2 regions of the Embleya sp. NPDC025285 genome follow, and region 1 is predicted to be linked to the other one. Evidence: riboswitches for the same ligand, from Rfam matches in the RefSeq annotation. Region 1 holds a riboswitch; the other holds the start of a gene.
What was found. A riboswitch is a leader RNA that binds a small molecule or an ion and turns the genes downstream of it on or off. The one in region 1 is predicted to bind cobalamin.

Region 1 (5,198 bases):
TCGCCCGTACCCCGCGCGCCGCCGCCACCAGGTTCTCCAACGAGGCGCGAACCTCGGGCCAGCCGCGGGTCTTGAGGCCGCAGTCGGGGTTGACCCACAGCCGCCCGGCGGGGATCGCGGTCAACCCCTCGTGCAGCAGAGCGGTCACCTCCTCCGCACTCGGGACGCGCGGGGAGTGGATGTCGTACACACCGGGACCGGCCTCGCGCGGATAGCCGTGGGCGGCGAGCTCCCGGGCGACCTGCATGTGCGAACGGGCGGCCTCCAGGCTGATCACGTCGGCGTCGAGGTCGTCGATCGCCTGCACGATGTCGCCGAACTCGGCGTAGCACATGTGCGTGTGGATCTGGGTGGCCGCGCGCACGCCGGAGGTGGTCAGGCGGAACGACTCGGTGGCCCAGGCCAGGTATTCGGCGCGGTCCGCGGCGCGCAGCGGCAGTGTCTCGCGCAGCGCTGGTTCGTCCACCTGGATGACCGAGCCCCCCGCGGCCTCCAGGTCGCGGACCTCGTCGCGCAGCGCCAGGGCGACCTGCCGGGCGGTGGTTCCGAGCGGCTGGTCGTCGCGCACGAAGGACCACGCGAGCATGGTGACGGGGCCGGTGAGCATGCCCTTGACGGGGCGGTCGGACAACGACTGGGCGAACGAGCTCCAGCGCACGGTCATCGGCTCGGGACGGGAGATGTCGCCGGCCAGGATCGGCGGGCGCACGTACCGGGTGCCGTACGACTGGACCCAGCCGTGCCGGGTGGCCACGTATCCGGTGAGTTGTTCGGCGAAGTACTGCACCATGTCGTTGCGTTCGGCCTCGCCGTGCACCAGGACGTCGATTCCGGCCTTCTCCTGGAAGGAGATCACGTCGCGGATCTCGGACTCGATGCGTTCCTCGTAGCCTGCCTCGTCGATGCGTCCGGCGCGCAGGTCGGCGCGGGCGGTGCGCAGCTCGCCGGTCTGCGGGAAGGAGCCGATCGTGGTCGTCGGCAGCAACGGGAGTCCCAGGTGGGCGCGTTGGGCCGCGGCGCGCTCGGCGTAGGGCAGGCTGCGCCGGCCGTCCGCGTCGGTGACCGCGGCGGCGCGGGCACGTACGGCGGGGTCGCGGGTCAGGGCGGAGGTCTTGCGCGCGGCCAGGTCGGCCCGATTGGCGGCGAGATGGGTCGCGATGGTGTCCGTGCCCTGGCCCAGGCCGCGGGCCAACGTGACGATCTCCTCGGTCTTTTGCCGGGCGAAGGCGAGCCATCGGGAGATCTGCGGGTCGATGTCGCGCTCGTCGCCGGCGTCCAGGGGCACGTGCAACAGGGAGCAGGACGCGGACACGTCGACGCGCTCGGCCAGGCCCAGCAGGGTACCCAGGGTGGCCAGCGACCTGCCGAGGTCGTTGATCCACACGTTGCGCCCGTCGACGACGCCGGCGACCAGGCGCTTGCCGGGCAGTCCGCCGACGGCGGCCAGGGCGTCCAGGTTGGCGAACGCGGCTCCGGTGAAGTCGAGGGCGAGCCCCTCGATCGGCGCCTTGGCCAGGATCGGCAACGCCTCGCCGAGGCGGTCGAAGTACGAGGCGACCAGCAGCCTGGGCCGGTCAGTGAGCGCGCCGAGGTCGCGGTAGGCGCGTGCGATGGCGTTGAGTTCGGCGAAGCTGCGGTCCTGGACCAGCGCGGGTTCGTCCAGTTGCACCCACTCGGCGCCGGCCGCGCGCAGGTCGGCGAGCACCTCGGCGTACACCGGCAGCAGTCGATCCAACAGGGTCAGCGGCTGGAAGTCGGCCGCGACGCCGGGCGCGGGCTTGGCGAGCAGGAGGTAGGTGATCGGGCCGACCAGTACGGGGCGGGCGGTCAGGCCCTGTGCGATGGCCTCCTCGAACTCGGCGACCTGCTTGGCGGAGTTCGCGGAGAACACGGTGTCGGGGCCGAGTTCGGGGACCAGGTAGTGGTAGTTCGTGTCGAACCACTTGGTCATCTCCAGCGGCGCCACCTCCTGGGTGCCGCGCGCCATCGCGAAGTAGCCGTCCAGGGCGTCGGCTTCGACGGCCGCACGGTGGCGGGGCGGGATCGCGCCGACCATCACGGTGGTGTCCAGGACGTGGTCGTAGAGCGAGAAGTCGCCGGTGGGCACCTCGTGTACACCGGCATCGGCGAGCCGATCGCGGTTGGCGCGGCGCAGTTCGGCCGCGGTCTCGCGAAGCCCGTCGGCGGTGACCCGACCGGCCCAGTAGCCCTCGATGGCCTTCTTCAACTCCCGGCGCGGGCCCTGTCGGGGGTAGCCGTACACGGTGGCGCGGGTTGCCGCGGCTGCGGACTTGGTGGTCACGGAACTCTCCTTCGCGAGTTGTCTCCGGAATCCCGGGACGGATCGAGGGCGCGAAGGGATGGCAAGCCGCCGGGGCGTTTCGGCGCTGTCGCGCACGTGTGCCACCGGGGTTGTCCGCCGACCCGCCCACGAGGTCACCGAGATCACCGTGTGCCTCGTCGGCACACGGGCAGTGGCAGGTCTTCGGACTCGTGGGCGCGTCCACCGAAAGGGCGGACTCCTACTGGCCGTCGCTTCCCGGGCCCGTCCTGGGGCCCAGTGCTGTTGACGGCGGTCGTTCCCACTCACCGCTGCGGGGCAGTCCCGGATTCACACCGGGTTCCCTCTTACGACGCGCCTGCCTGGCGGGCAGGGCGAACCGACTGCGTCCGTCAGCTTAGCCGGCGATGGGCGCGTCCGGCAGGCGAGTCCACCCGGTGGACGGTGAAACGACGTACGCGCGAGGCGGATGCCGCCGCCGGCGCCGATCGGGCAGGCGTGCGCGGTCCGTTCCCGGCGTTCGTTCCGACCGAATCACGCGCGTCGGCGATGACCGGCGGAACGAACGCGGTCGCGGAGCCGAGGACGACCTCGCTTCGGATCCGACGCCGGGTCGGCCCTACGGGCGCGTGGGGGCCACGCGCGGGGGCGGATTGGTGGTGGACGTCTTGTCCTTGGAGAAGGACCAGCCCTCGAAGCTGCCCAGCGGGGGCTTTCGGTTGGTCGCGCCCCACGAGCTGTAGGTCCAGGTGCCGTTGTTCGGCGCGTGCCAGTACGACCAATACGCCGACGCCGGAGGGGTGTTGACGCAGGGCTCGGTGTCCGTGCCGGGCTTGCCCTCGATCCGGCAGATGAACGCCTCGCCCCACCGGTTCGTGCCCTGGATCTGGAAGCCGGCGTTCTTGAGCGCGGCCAGACCGGTGGCTTGGTCGCCGGGCGCGCAGCGGGTGAGCGTGGCGCCGCCGAGTTCCTGGAAGTCGACGATCACGGTCACCCCGTTGGCGTCCGGGCAGACGCCGGCGGAGCCCTTGGTGGGGTCGATGGCGTAGGCGGCGGGTGCGCTCACGGTGATCTGGGCGGTGGCGGGCAGCAGGAGAAGGGCGAGTGCCCCGACCAGCCGGCCTATTCGAGCCTTGTTCCCACGAGATTTCACGTGCGGATTCCCTTCGTGCGACGGGCGTCGGCACGAGCGGCGGAACCGATGCCGCCCGGGCCGAGCGATGTTCCTCACAGGACCGCCGACCCCGGCATCGCGCCGACGAGACACCGCCGGACGTGAAATCCGGGCTTCAGCGTGCAGTCCACGACAGCTGGAGCCTTAAACTCGTACGAATCCAGGCATTCCGACTCGCGGCGGCCTGTCGGCCACCGCCTACGGTTGCGGGTCAGCGCCGGATTTCGACCGGCTTCCCCTGGATTGCGAACTATGCGGTTGTGTCGCCGACCCGGACAGGGTCGGCTTGCGGAGCGTATGAGATGAGCTGCTCGTCGTACAACAGGTCGCGCGAGCAATGCACGGTGCCGTTCGTCACCGCGTGGGAGGCGCCGCCCGGAAGGCGCCGGCCGAAAAGCGTCGGCCGGAGAGGCACCGCCCTGAAGGTCGGCCGACACGGTGGCCGGCCCTGTGGTGGGCCGCGGCGCCGGCGCCGCGGCTCAGGTGGGTTCGCCCACCCGATACCCCGGCACGGACGGCCACCGCACCGTGAGCACCACCGACTCCTCCTCGGCCGCCCAGGAGTGGTCGACACCGCGACCCCACACCACGTAGTCGCCCTGCTTCGCCAACAAAACGCTGCGGCCCGGCAGTTCGACCCGGAACCGGCCGCTGATCAGGATCAGCAGCGCGGTCCGCGCCTCACCGCTCACCCACTCGGCGCGCGCGTCGCCGGGTGGGTGGACACCCCACTTGATCTCCACCGCCTCGCTGTGCCGAGGGTCGCCGACGTCCTTGAAATGGCCGAGCAGCCAACCCCGGTCCAGCGCCGCGTCCGGGCCCGCGTTGCCCACGTACACGCTGTCGTTCATGGCCGGGGACGCTAGCAGAGCAGGCTCCCCGGCCCCAAAGGGTCAGCCGGCCGAGGTCACCTGCCGCGCGTCCGGCTCCTCCGCCGCGCGGACCTGGCGGAGGTGGTCGGACACGGTCATGATCGCGAGGAGCGCCGTGGCGACCGCGAGTACCGCCCAGCCCGTGCCCGCGACGGACGCGACGAGGGGTACCGCCACCACCGCGGTGACGATGTGTCCCTGGACCGGGCCGGTGGCCAACACGAAGCGGTGCCACGCGTGACCCGCCAGGAAGGTGGCCAGGCCGGCCCCCAGCCACCAACGGTTCGTGTCGCCGCCCAGGTGATGGATGGCGTCCGAGATGCCCGCCGCGATCAGCACGATACCCGCGATCATCACCGCGTGGGCCAGGCCGAACGCCACGTAGCCGAGCATCTGGCGACGCTCGACCGACGCCTCCGACATGGCGCGCACGGTGCGTTCGTCGTCGCCGCCGAAGTAGGTCCACCAGATGCCGGTGGCGACCGCGATGCCGAGCAGGATGCCCCCCGCAAGCTTCCAGTCGACCGGTCGACCGCCCGCTCCGATGCCGACGGCCACGACCGATTCGCCGAGCACGATCAGGATGATCAGGCCGTGCCGCTCGACGAAGTGGTGCGGCTCGACCACGAAGCCGCGGATCCGACCGATCACCATCGACAGGTACATCACCACCACGGCCGCCACCCAGCAGGCCCAGGTGCCTGCGTCCGGCAGGTGCGGCGCGACCAGGATCAGCAGGCCGCCCGCCGCGTTGAACGGCGCGAGGCGCAGGATCCCGGAGCGGGCCGAGGGTTCGGACGCGGTCAGGAACAGCGCTACGTGCATCCCGACGGCGACCAGGAACGCGAGGCCGAATGCCCAGCCGTCCGGG
Region 2 (5,198 bases), on a different contig from region 1:
GCGAAGGCGGTGGCCTGGAGCGCGATGGCGGCGAGGGACAACGGCAGGGTGATCGTCACGCGACGGCCGCCGCGGCGGCGGGGACGGCGGACCAGGGCGATCAGGGCCGTCACGAAGCTGAGCGCGAACAGGCCGAAGACCCAGGGAAGTCGGGTGCCGTACCAGTCGCGGCACGTCTGGTTGGCGCAGGATTCGGTGGCGCCGCCGAAGCCGATCAGGACGAACAGATCGACCATCGCGACCACGACGAAAAGGAACAGGCCGACGACGAACGCCGCCGCGCGGGCGAAGCCTTCGCCATTGCTGCCCGGGGTGGGAGGCGTGTAGGTCATGCGGATCACGCTAGGCGGCGGGTCCGACGCGAACATCCGTACAACTACTCACTTCCGCCCTTCACCCGCCCGGACGGCACCCGCCGCGCATCGGACATATCGAATGCATCGGACACACCGGACCTCTCGAACACGGCGAACACGGCGAACACGGCGAACGCACCGGGCACAGCCGCCCCGACCGCCCGTCTCGGCCCGGCTTCCCCTACAACACCACCACCAGCGGCGTCCCGGTCCGGGGGTGCGTCCGGATGTCCGTCTCGATCCGGTACACCCGCTCGATCGTCGGTGCCGTCAGCACCTGCGCCGGCGTGCCGGTCGCCACCTCCCGGCCGTTGGCCAACAGGCAGATCCGGTCGCAGAACATCGCCGCCAGGTTGAGGTCGTGCAGGGCGACCAGCACGCTCACGCCCAGCCGACGGACCAACCGCAGCAGTGCGAGCTGGTGGTGGATGTCGAGGTGGTTGGTCGGCTCGTCCAATACCAGCAGGCCCGGCTGCTGTACCAACGCCCGTGCCACCAGCGCCCGCTGCCGCTCACCGCCGGACAGCAGCGCGAACGCGCGCTCGGTCAGGTCGGCGAGTTCCAGCAGCTCCACCGCCGCCGCCACGATCGCCCGGTCGGTCGCGTCGTCCGGGTCGAGCAGGCCCTTGTGCGCGGAGCGGCCCATCGCGACCACGTCCCGCACGGTCAGCGGAAAGTCGGTGGGCATGTCCTGGAGTACGGTGCCGATCCGGCGTGCGGCCCAGCGCGCCGAGTGCGTCCACACGTCCTCGCCGTCCAGGAGTACCCGGCCCGAGGTCGGCCGGTTCACCCGGTACACGCTGCGCAGCAGGGTCGACTTGCCGCTGCCGTTGGGGCCGAGCAGACCGACCACCTCGCCGGGCTCGACGGTCAGCGACACCGCGTCGACCAGGGGCCGGCCGTTGATCGCGAAGGTGACGTCGTCCAGGACCAGGCGTGCCGCGGGCCCGGTCATCGTGCGCCCGCTTCCCGGCGCGCGTCCCGGCGCAGCAGCCAGACGAAGAACGGGCCGCCGACCAGCGAGGTCACGATGCCCACCGGCAACTCCTGCGGCGCGAGCACCGTACGCGCCACCAGGTCGGCGCAGATCGCGAACACCGCGCCGAGCAGCGCGGCCACCGGCAGCGCGCGCCGATGATCCGCGCCGACCAGCAATCGCACCACGTGCGGCAACATCAGGCCGACGAAGCCGATCACGCCGCTGACCGCGACGACGACCCCGGTGAGCACCGCCGCGAGCAGGAACATGCCCTGCCGAAAGCGCTGGACGTCCAGGCCGAGCGCGGCCGCGCTCTCCTCGCCGGCCAGGAGCAGGTTGAGGTTGCGCGCCTGGAGCAGCAGCACCACCAGGCCGATCGCGAGCGCGAGGGCGGGGACGAGCAGCAGGGTCCAGCGGGCCGAGCCGAAGCCGCCCAGCGTCCAGAACAGCACCTGGGCGGCGAGTTGCGGATCCGGTGAGGTCAGCACGAGCAGGCTGGTCAGCGAGGACAACACGGCGCTGACCGCGACGCCGGCCAGGACCAGTCGCACGGCGGTGACCCGGCCGCCGGAGCGGGCCACCGAGAAGACCACGAGCAGGGTGATCAGTCCGCCGGTGAACGCGGCCGCGTTCAGGGTGAGCGCGCCCAGCGAAAGGCCGCCGATCGACGCGACGCCCCAGCGCATCACCAGGACCGCTCCGGTGGCCGCGCCGGAGGAGACGCCGAGCACGTCCGGACCGGCCAGCGGGTTGCGCACGATCGCCTGGATCACCATGCCCACCACGGCCAGCGTCGCGCCGACGACGGCGGCGAGCAGCACCCTGGGCAACCGGGTGTCGGCGATGATCAGGTCGTGTGCGCGGCTCCACGACGGCCGCACCCACGCGTCTCCGCCGACGCGATGCGCGAGGATGCGCCACGTCTCCGACCAGGGCACCGACACCGACCCCACCAGCAGCCCCGCCGCGGCCGCCGCGAACAGCGCGACGAGGAGGCCGCCGACCACCAGCGGAAGGCGGACCCGGCCGCCCGGGACGACCGCCGCACGGCCGACCGGTGGTGTCGGCGGGCCCTCGCCGCGCAGGACCGCGACCCGTACCGCCACCGGGTCCCGATCGACCGTCACGGCCGGTCGGGGTGCAGTTGCCTGGCGAGTTCCTCGACCGCGTCCACCGAGCGCGGCCCGGGCTGCGCTACGGACAGCGAGATCACCGGGAAGGCGTTCGCGCGCAGCGCCGGTACGTCGGCGAGTACCGGAGTGGCCTTGAGGGTGGCGATCTTGGCGTCGACCGGCGGCGTCACGTAGTCGTAGATCAGCACCACGTCCGGCTTGCGTTCGGCCACCTGCTCCCAGGAGACCTTGGTCCAGCGCTCGTTCAGGTCGGCGAACACGTTGGTGCCACCGGCACGGGTGATGATCTCGTTGAGCATCGAGTTGCCGCCGGTGGTCTGCGCGGCGTCGGCGCCCGAGTTGTACACGAACACCTTGACCGGCGCGGCGCCGGCGAGCCGCGCGGTGACCGCGTCGAGCCGCTGCCGGAACGCGGCGGCGGAGCGCTCGGCGCGCTCGGGCACGCCGAAGATGCCGCCGATGGAGCGGAGTTCGCCGTAGAGCTGATCGAAGGTGACCGGCGCCTTGGCGCAGCCCTCGGGGTTGAGGTGGGTCTTGATGTTCAACTCGCCGAGCCGCGCCCGGGTGTGGCCGGACGACTCGGAGAAGCCGTCCGGGTAGCCCGAGTAGACGAAGTCGGGGGTGGCTTCGAGGAGTTTCTCCAGCGAGGGTTGCGCGTCGGCGAGCACCGGGATCCGCGCGTACGGCTCCTTGTACTTGTCGCCGATGGTCCGGCCCTTGAGGTAGGCGGTGCCCACCATCCGGTCGGCCAGGCCCAGTTCGAGCATCAGCTCGGTCGCGTTGGAGGTCAGCGTCGCGGCGCGCTGCGGCGGCCGGTCGTAGCTCGTGGTCACACCGCAGTTGTCGGTGTCCGCGTACGGCTTGTAGGCGGCGGGTGCGGGAGCGGCGGCCTTGTCGTCCCGCACGGCGCCGCCGCACGCGGTCGCGAACAGCGCGAGGGCGGCCACCGCCGCGGCCCACGAATATCGGTGTGCCGCCGGCATCCGCCCGGGTATCTGCGTACGCATCGTCGAAGCTCTCCCTTGCGAGTCCTCGTCGGGGGAACTCGGGAGGGAGTACGGCGGCGGACACCGCACGGCGCCGTCGTCCGACGGACCCGCCCGCGAGGTCCCGGAAGTCCGCGTGCGTGAGGCGTACGCGGGCGACGGCAGGTCTTCGGACTCGTGGGCGGGTCCCGGGAGCCACGGGTGTGGCCGGGATGCCTACCGGTCGTCGCTTCCCGGGACCCGTTCGACCGGGGCCCAGTGCGTGATGACGACTTTCGTTCCCACTTACCGCTGCGGGGCAGTTCCGGATTCGCACCGGATTCCCTCTTGCGACACCCGGAATCGGTCGAAGCCGGGTGAACCGTTCGCAAGGGCAGCCTAACCAGGGCGCCTCGACCGTCGAGCGAGGGGGCCGGGACGGGCGCGCCGAGGGTCGCGGCGGCCGAGTGAGGGGCCACGGCGGGAGGACCGGCTCGGGTCCGGGCAGGGTCCCGCGCTCGGGTACGTGCCCACCCTTACCCGCTTCGCGCCGTGCCCGCCTACTCCGCGCGCTCCGGTACATGCCCACCCCGCACCCGCTGCGCGCAGCGGCCGCCTACTCCGCGACCAGGATCTCCAGCCCCACGTCGCGCAGCGCGTCGAGCGCCTCCGCATCGGCCGCGCCGCTCGTGATCAGCAGGTCGATGTCCGCCAGCGGGCACACCTCGGCGAGTTCGACCCGGCCCAGCTTCGAGCCGTCCGCGACCACGACCCGGCGACCCGCGGCTCGCAACATCGCGCGTTTGGCCTCGGCCTCGGGCAGGTTCACATTGGTGATGCCCCCGGTGGGATGCACGCCGTTGCAACCGATGAAGACCGTGTCGGCGTGGATCCGCTCCAGAATGTGGTCGCCGAGCGGATTGATCAGCGAGTGCTGCAACGGCCGCAGCGTGCCGCCGGTGACCACGACCGAGAACCGCGGGATCGCCCGTTCCAGCTCCAGGGCGATGGTCAGCCCGTTGGTGAACACCACGAGGTCGCGCAGTTCCTCGCGGTCCACCAGCGCGCGGGCCACGAACGTGGTGGTCGTGCCCACGTCCAGCACCACGCTCTCGGACGGCGACACCAGTGCCGCGGCCGCCCGCCCGATCAGCGTCTTCGCGGGCGACGCCGAGGTCAACGCCTCCTCGAAGGACGGCTCCACCCGGGGGTCGCGGCCGGTGAACATCGCGCCGCCGCGGACCCGGCGCAGCCGGCCCTGCCGCTCCAACACCTCCAGGTCGGCCCGGACCGTCACCCGCGAGATGCCGAACGCCTCGGCCAGGTCGGTGACCTTGGCGAAACCCCGGTCCGCGATCGTCGCTGCCATCCGGGCGCGGCGGCCCTCGGCGGGCAGTCCGTCGGTGTCGTCGTCAGGCATGGGCAGCATCTTGCGGACACCTTTCGAAACTTGTCAAACCGCAGGTGACCCCCGGTCGATCCCGCCAAATGGCAAGCCTGCTGGCATCTTTCCTTTCTCATTGACAAGTTTTGGAAAGCTTCGCAAAATGAGCGCATGAAGAAGACGCAGGCCGTCATGGCCGACGGTCGCGAGATCGTCTACTACGACACCCGGGACGACGCGGTGCGCACCGCCGTCGACCACCGCGATCTCGCGCCCGTGGTCAGTGGCTCGGAGATGCGCTACGACCGACTGCTCGACGAATGGGTCATGGTCGCCTCGCACCGGCAGACCCGGACCCACCTGCCCGCCGCCGACGCGTGC

Region 2: another riboswitch for cobalamin. It lies ahead of ACZ4FV_RS05270 (ABC transporter substrate-binding protein); the one in region 1 lies ahead of metE (5-methyltetrahydropteroyltriglutamate--homocysteine S-methyltransferase).

Annotation. Positions count from the first base shown of each region.
Region 1 covers NZ_JBVHLU010000004.1:79,071-84,268, forward strand. Annotated here, with positions in the region: gene metE (5-methyltetrahydropteroyltriglutamate--homocysteine S-methyltransferase) at 1-2,302, opposite strand, end outside; cobalamin riboswitch at 2,460-2,681, opposite strand; gene ACZ4FV_RS04180 (flagellar hook-length control protein FliK) at 2,901-3,434, opposite strand; gene ACZ4FV_RS04185 (cupin domain-containing protein) at 3,935-4,306, opposite strand; gene ACZ4FV_RS04190 (low temperature requirement protein A) at 4,349-5,198, opposite strand, start outside.
Region 2 covers NZ_JBVHLU010000005.1:106,805-112,002, forward strand. Annotated here, with positions in the region: gene ACZ4FV_RS05255 (hypothetical protein) at 1-332, opposite strand, end outside; gene ACZ4FV_RS05260 (ABC transporter ATP-binding protein) at 538-1,311, opposite strand; gene ACZ4FV_RS05265 (FecCD family ABC transporter permease) at 1,308-2,462, opposite strand; gene ACZ4FV_RS05270 (ABC transporter substrate-binding protein) at 2,459-3,475, opposite strand; cobalamin riboswitch at 3,598-3,836, opposite strand; gene ACZ4FV_RS05275 (DeoR/GlpR family DNA-binding transcription regulator) at 4,050-4,853, opposite strand; gene galT (galactose-1-phosphate uridylyltransferase) at 4,989-5,198, shown strand, end outside.